One region of the Bradyrhizobium sp. 186 genome, then DNA from elsewhere that is predicted to be linked to it. Evidence: predicted binding sites of a transcription regulator. Region 1 holds the regulator's gene; each other region holds the start of a gene.
What was found. Region 1 encodes PhoB, which activates phosphate uptake and scavenging genes when phosphate is short. Its sites were predicted from a motif close to TGTCATNNANCTGTCAT; they were not measured.

Region 1 (2,258 bases):
CAGCATGGTGGTGCGCAGCGAGGGAAAGGGTGCAATGACGGTTTTGACCTGGTCCGACGATCGCGTCGAGCAGTTGAAAAAGCTCTGGGAGGCCGGACTTTCGGCCAGCCAGATCGCGGCTGAGCTCGGCAATGTGACCCGCAACGCCGTGATCGGAAAGGTGCACAGGCTCGGCCTGTCCGGCCGGGCCAAGAGCCCATCATCCGCTGCTCCTCGGCCGCGCAAGGCGCGCCCCGCGCAGCATATGATGCGGGTAACCCGTCCGATCTCGCGCGGCAACACCGCGCTGGCGCAGGCCTTCGAGGTCGAGGAGGAGCCGGATCCGGTCACCTACGACAACGTGGTGCCGATGAGCCAGCGGTTGTCGCTGCTCGAACTGAACGAGGCGACCTGCCACTGGCCGGTCGGCGATCCCTCGAGCCCGGACTTCTTCTTCTGCGGCGGCAGGGCGCTCTCGGGCCTGCCCTATTGCGCCCAGCATTCGCGTGTTGCGTACCAGCCGGCAGCTGATCGTCGCCGCGCACCGGCCAAGCCGGGGCCGCGCTGAGCTGGTCGGCGATCAAGGCTTCACCGTCCAGGCGACGGCAGCTCGACTGACGACGGCAAACTCCATTCGCTGTCGTCCTGGACAAGCGCGCGGAGCAGCGCGCAGATCCGGGACCCATAGCCACCGAAAGATGTAGTTATGGGGACTCGGAGTGACCTTTTTCGCGCAACAACCACTCCCTGTGGTTGTGGGTCCCGGATCTGCGCTCCGCTCTGGACAACGCTGCGCGTTGCCAGGAGCTACGCTTGTCCGGGACGACGGCTGAGATTGTAGCCGCAGCCAAACTCAAGCCCGCTAAAATTTACGCCTGCTCCGCCTTCGCGAAACGATCGTCCAGCGCGTAGCCGGCGCCGCGGACGGTGCGGATCGGGTCCTGCTCGCGGCCGAGATTGAGCAGCTTGCGCAGACGGCCGATGTGGACGTCGACGGTACGCTCGTCAATATAGATGTCGCGGCCCCAGACGCTGTCGAGCAGTTGCTCGCGCGAGAACACCCGACCCGGATGTTCCAGGAAGAACTCCAGCAGGCGATATTCGGTCGGGCCGAGATCGATCGGCCGGCCCGAGCGCGCCACGCGGCGCTTCTCCCGGTCGAGCTCGATATCGCCAAAAGCGAGCACGGTGGCAAGCCGCTCCGGGCTTGCGCGCCTGAGCAGGCCCTTCACGCGCGCCAGGAGCTCCGGCACCGAGAACGGCTTGACGATGTAGTCGTCGGCGCCGGTCGCGAGCCCGCGCACCCGCTCGCTCTCCTCACCGCGGGCGGTGAGCATGATGATCGGGAGCTGCTTAGTATCCGGCCGGGTGCGAAGCCGCCGGCACAGCTCGATGCCGGACAGCCCGGGCAGCATCCAGTCGAGCACGATCAGGTCGGGGATATGCTCCTTGAGACGGGTGTCGGCGTCGTCGCCGCGCATCACCGTCTCGACGTCATAGCCGTCGCCTTCGAGGTTGTAGCGGAGAAGCTCGGTCAGAGCTTCCTCGTCCTCAACCACCATAATGCGTGCGCCCATGGTGTCGTCGCTCCTTAACTATTCAAGTATTCGGGACCGTCGTGGCGAAGGTCGTCATGTCGCCCTTCGGACGCTTGTCGGTCATGGCCTGACCTTCGATCATGTAGAACACGGTCTCGGCGATGTTGGTGGAGTGGTCGCCGATCCGCTCGATGTTCTTGGCGCAGAACATCAGATGGATGCAGAACGAGATGTTGCGTGGATCCTCCATCATATAGGTGAGGAGCTCGCGGAACAGCGAGGTGCAGATGGCGTCGACTTCCTCGTCGCCTTTCCACACCGCCATCGCCGCCGGCAAATCATGCGCGGCATAGGCGTCCAGCACCGACTTGACTTGCTGCTGCACGAGGTCGGTCATGTGCTCCAGGCCGCGGAACAGCTTGAGCGGATGGAAATCCGTCTCCAGCGCCGCGACGCGCTTGCCCATGTTCTTGGCGAGATCGCCGATCCGCTCGAGATCCGTCGCAACGCGCATGGCGCCGACGATCTCGCGCAGATCCACCGCCATCGGCTGGCGGCGGGCGATGGTCAGTACGGCGCGCTCCTCGATGCGCTTCTGGAGCACGTCGATCTCGACGTCGGTTGCGACCACGCGCTGGCCGAGCGCGACGTCGCGCCGGATCAGCGCGTCGACGGAATCGACGATCATGCGCTCGGCAATCCCGCCCATCTCGGCGACCAGCCGGGTGAGTTCCTGGAGGT
Region 2 (2,258 bases), 980 kb from region 1:
GCGGCGGGCGCGGCCTTTGCGTTTCACACGCCGATGATCCGGGCCAAGGCGGCGGGCGGCGTCATCGAGATCGACGCCGGCGGCGAATCGCCAATGACGCTGCAATGCGGCCTGCTCGTCAACGCCGCCGGCCTCTCCGCGACGACCGTGGCGCGCCACATCGACGGCATGCCGCTGGACCGGATTCCGCCGGCCTATCTCGCCAAGGGAAATTACTTCAGTTGCAGCGCCAAAGCGCCGTTCTCGCACCTGATCTATCCGGTGCCCGAGCCCGGCGGGCTCGGCGTTCATCTGACGCTGGACATGGCAGGCCAGGCGCGTTTCGGCCCGGACGTCGAGTGGATCGAGGCGATCGACTACGCGGTCGATCCCTCACGGGCCGAGCGCTTCTATCCGGCGATCCGCAAATACTGGCCGACGCTGCCCGATGGAGCGTTGCTGCCGAGCTACTCGGGCATTCGTCCGAAGATCGTGCCGCCGGCCGTCGCCACGCAGGATTTCCTGATACAGGGCCCGCCCGATCACGGCGTCGAAGGCCTGGTCAATCTGTTCGGCATCGAATCGCCGGGACTGACGTCATCGCTCGCAATCGCGGATCACGTCGCCGAGTTCGCTGGACTGTAGGTCTCGCGCAACATGTATGCGCGGCGCGCACCTTACGCAGAGATGAGCGCAAAAGCCTCATCCCTGCGTGAAAGGGTATGATCAACTCTACGCTGTTACGGGGGTTACTAGTGAAGCGTCTCGTGCGAGTTGTGCCTCAATCGCTCGATCTGGTCCTTGACCATCAACTTCCGGCGCTTCAACTCAACAATTCGCAGGTCGTCTGTTGAAAGGTGCACGAGAGCTTCGTGCAATTCGTTTTCGAGAGTTTTATGCTTCCGTTCCAATTCAACCAGATGTGCCTGAATTGTCATTCGAAACCTCCTCGGTAGGGGCAACCTTGGATTCGATCCGGACGGGCAAGTGTACATCACCGATTCGTTCTGTCGATGGGGTATCCGTCGTCGCAGTGTCATTTTTGAAAATTCATATGTAACCAAGCGTGAGTAAGGAACCACGCTGGAAATATCCATGATATCAATGCGCCCGCGCGGCGCCGTAGCGATCCCCAGAAATATCTTGCGGTGAACCCGTGAGCAACGATCCGAGATCGCTTGCGATCACGCCGCGCAAGGACGATAATTTCCACAGGGCATCCACAGCCTTAATCTCAAGCCTATCGGTTTTTCGGCCACCGCAGACATGACCAATGAAGATGCGCGCGAACTCGAAACCGAGCTCGCCCGGTTGCACCAGGAACACCGAGATCTCGATGCGGCGATCGATGCACTGCATCAATCGCCTGCCCCCGACCTATTGCGGTTACAGCGGTTGAAGAAACGCAAGCTGTTGTTGCGCGACCGCATTGCATTCATCGAAGACCAGATCACGCCCGACATCATCGCCTGATCCACAGCCATGTTTCGCGGGGGCTCTCCCGCATGTGAATCCGCTTGACTCGAAAAGAACAAAATAGGAACATTTCAACCCCAGCCGCCCCAAGAAAACGTCGAGCAAAACGTCGAGCAAACGTCCACCAAACGCCCAGGAAAAACGCGCATGTCAGCACCCGTTCTCTTCGACAACAGTCACTATGAACAAGCCTGCGACCAGGCGATCGCGATGTGCGACGGCAATCTGCGCAGCACCATCAAGGCGTTGATCATGGCCAACGAATATCTGGAAGCCGAACTCGAGGAATTGCAGGCGGCAATTTCCGCCGGCTGCATTCCGGAGACCTCCCGCAGCAAGACGCGGAGCAAGAGCAGCGCCGCCTGAGTTTACCACCCGGAGCAACGCCATGTCGGATGTGACCTACTACGTTGCAATGCCCTTCCTGATCGATGCCGACGGATCGCCGGTCGCAGGTGCGGCCGAGGAATGCCAGACATCGGCGGCCGCCTTGCGGCGCGCCGAGATTCTGGCGCACGGTGCCGGCCACATCGGCGCGGTCGCTTTCAGCCGCAGCGGCGATCCCATGACCGGCGAATTCGGCGACGCCAAATTGCTGCGCAAATTCGGCAACGTGCCGGACGACCTCGGCGCGCTTTAAAGTCAGCTGCTGACGAGCCTGATGCGCGGCTCATGCCGCCGGTGCGCCTTGCGGACATACATGGCGGCGTCGGCCTCCTCCAGAGCACGAGCAGCATCGGATTGCGGACCGAGCAGCGCGACGCCGGCGGAAGCGCCCGCAGTCACGCGCTGGCCGCGGAAGA
Region 3 (2,258 bases), 640 kb from region 1:
CAGATAGCCCGAGGCCTTGTGAATATACACCTGGCGTTCGGTGTCCGAGAGGAAGGTCAGGAATTTCGCGACGCCCTTGTATTCGTCGGCCGCCTTGCCGCCCATGACCCAGAGCGAGGCGCCGCCGATGATCGAGTTCTGCGGTGCGCCCTTGACGTCCGGGTAATAGGGCATCGGCACGGCGGTGAAGGCGAACTTGGCCTGCGCCTTGACGTTGCCGAAGAACGCCGACGAGGTCAGGTAGATCGGGCATTCGCCCGACGTGAAGCGGCCTTCGCCGGTGTTGGTGCGGCCGGCATAGTCGTAGGTCTTGTCCTTCTGCAGCTCGACCAGCTTCTCGAGATGCTTGACCTGGAGCGGTCCGTTGAACTCCAGCACGGTGTCGAAACCGTCGAGGCCGTTGGCCTTGCTGGCGAGCGGCACGTTGTGCCAGGCGGAGAGCTGCTCGAGATTGACCCAGGTGACCCAGGAGCCGGAGAAGCCGCAAGTGGCGTGGCCGGCGGCCTTCAGCTTCTTGCCGGCTTCGAACACTTCAGGCCAGGTCTTCGGGATCTCGACATTGGCTTTCTTGAGCTCGTCGAGGTTGACCCACATCACGGTCGACGACGAATTGAAGGGGAACGACAGCATCTCGCCCTTCGAGGTCGAGTAGTAGCCGGTGATCGCGGGCAGGTAGGCCTTGGCATCGAACTTCTCGCCGGTCTCGGCCATCAGCTTGTAGACGGGCTTCACCGCGCCGGTCGCGGCCATCATGGTCGCGGTGCCGACTTCGAACACCTGCATGATGTGCGGAGCGTTGCCTGCGCGGAACGCCGCGATGCCCGCGTTCATCGTGTCGGCGTAATTGCCCTTGTAGGTTGGGATGACCTTGTAGTCGGTCTGCGCCGCGTTGAAGTCGGTGGCGAGCTTGACGATGACGTCGTTGTTGGCGCCGGTCATCGCGTGCCACCACTGGATTTCAGTCGCGGCCCATGCCGGCGAGGCGCCCAGACCAACCGTGGCTGCAACAGCGGCAGCCGCACCAAAGTGTCGAAGAGCCATCTAGAAACCTCCCTTGGGCCGTCAAAAATGATCGCTTGCGCTAGCAGCGCCATATGACGTTCACATGACTGTGTAAGCGGCCGAAATGAAAGCGGCAAGCACTGGAAAAGGGAAGCCGTCAAATAGGCGAAGGCGGCGCGGGCAGCCTCATCCGTTCGCGGTGCAGCATGAGCATTGGCGACAAGTGCAGCGCTGCCGCGAAAGCGGAGTGTGCAGGGAATTCGATGCGGCCGCAGATTAGCCTCTCCCGCTTGCCGGAGAGGCCGGCGCGTAGCGCCGGGTGAGGGCTCTCTCCGCTTGGGGATTTGTCCCATCGCAGAGACACCCTCTCCCCGACCCTCTCCCGCAGGCGGGAGAGGGAGCGCCCCTGCGTTGACGCTCGATCTTTGTCCTATCTCAGCGCTTGCGCTCGGGCCCGCAGACCGTGCCTTGCTCCACCATCGCGTCGATCTCGGCCCTTGAGTATCCGAACTCGCCCAGCACCTCGGCGGCGTGCTGGCTGAATTTCGGCGGCAGGCGGCGCAGGCTCGGCTTGCTGCGATCGAGCCGGATCGGCGAGGCGACGCCCTTGTACCAATCCTTCTCGATGATGTCGCCGCGATGGATGGTGTGCGGGTTGGTCAACGCCTGGTCGATCTTCTGCACGGGGCCTGCGGGCAGGCCCGCGGCGAGCAGGCGATTGCACAGCGGCTCGGCCTCGTGCTGGCTGAACACGGCGGCGAGCTCGGCGCGCAGCGCCTCGCGATTGGCGATGCGGTCCTTGTTGCGGGCAAAGCGCGGATCAGTACCTAGCTCGGGCTTGCCGATCTCCTTGGCGAGCTTGCGGAAGGTGCCGTCATTGCCGACGCCGATGAAGATGTTGTCAGTCTTGGTCGGGAAGATCGCATAGGGCACGAGATTGGGATGCTCGTTGCCAGTCAGGCCAGGCGGCTTGCCATGCATGAAATAATTCGCGGTGTGCGGATGCATGATGGCAAGGCCGGTCTCGTACAGCGTCGTCTCCAGGAACTGGCCCTGGCCCGAGCGCTGCCGCTCCGACAGCGCCATCAAGATGCCGATCGCCGCATAGAGGCCGGTGGTGATGTCGACCAGCGGCACGCCGATCCGCATCGGGCCGCTCTCGGGCGAACCGGTCGCCGCGATCATGCCGGTCATGGCCTGGATGATGGCGTCATAGCCGGGATTGCCGCCGCGCGGGCCGTCGGCGCCGAAGCCGC

Region 2: IVB18_RS07025 (DUF465 domain-containing protein) is a predicted target of PhoB. The motif match lies at 1,003-1,019, and genes of this name have one in related genera.
Region 3: ugpB (sn-glycerol-3-phosphate ABC transporter substrate-binding protein UgpB) is a predicted target of PhoB. The motif match lies at 1,095-1,111, and genes of this name have one in related genera.

Annotation. Positions count from the first base shown of each region.
Region 1 covers NZ_CP082164.1:532,592-534,849, reverse strand. Annotated here, with positions in the region: gene IVB18_RS02395 (GcrA family cell cycle regulator) at 35-547, shown strand; gene phoB (phosphate regulon transcriptional regulator PhoB) at 849-1,556, opposite strand; gene phoU (phosphate signaling complex protein PhoU) at 1,579-2,258, opposite strand, start outside.
Region 2 covers NZ_CP082164.1:1,507,793-1,510,050, reverse strand. Annotated here, with positions in the region: gene IVB18_RS07030 (NAD(P)/FAD-dependent oxidoreductase) at 1-624, shown strand, start outside; gene IVB18_RS07025 (DUF465 domain-containing protein) at 732-917, opposite strand; gene IVB18_RS07020 (hypothetical protein) at 1,081-1,338, opposite strand; gene IVB18_RS07015 (DUF465 domain-containing protein) at 1,246-1,452, shown strand; gene IVB18_RS07010 (hypothetical protein) at 1,603-1,821, shown strand; gene IVB18_RS07005 (hypothetical protein) at 1,844-2,095, shown strand; gene IVB18_RS07000 (GGDEF domain-containing protein) at 2,098-2,258, opposite strand, start outside.
Region 3 covers NZ_CP082164.1:10,304,731-10,306,988, reverse strand. Annotated here, with positions in the region: gene ugpB (sn-glycerol-3-phosphate ABC transporter substrate-binding protein UgpB) at 1-1,041, opposite strand, end outside; gene IVB18_RS49255 (CaiB/BaiF CoA-transferase family protein) at 1,438-2,258, opposite strand, start outside.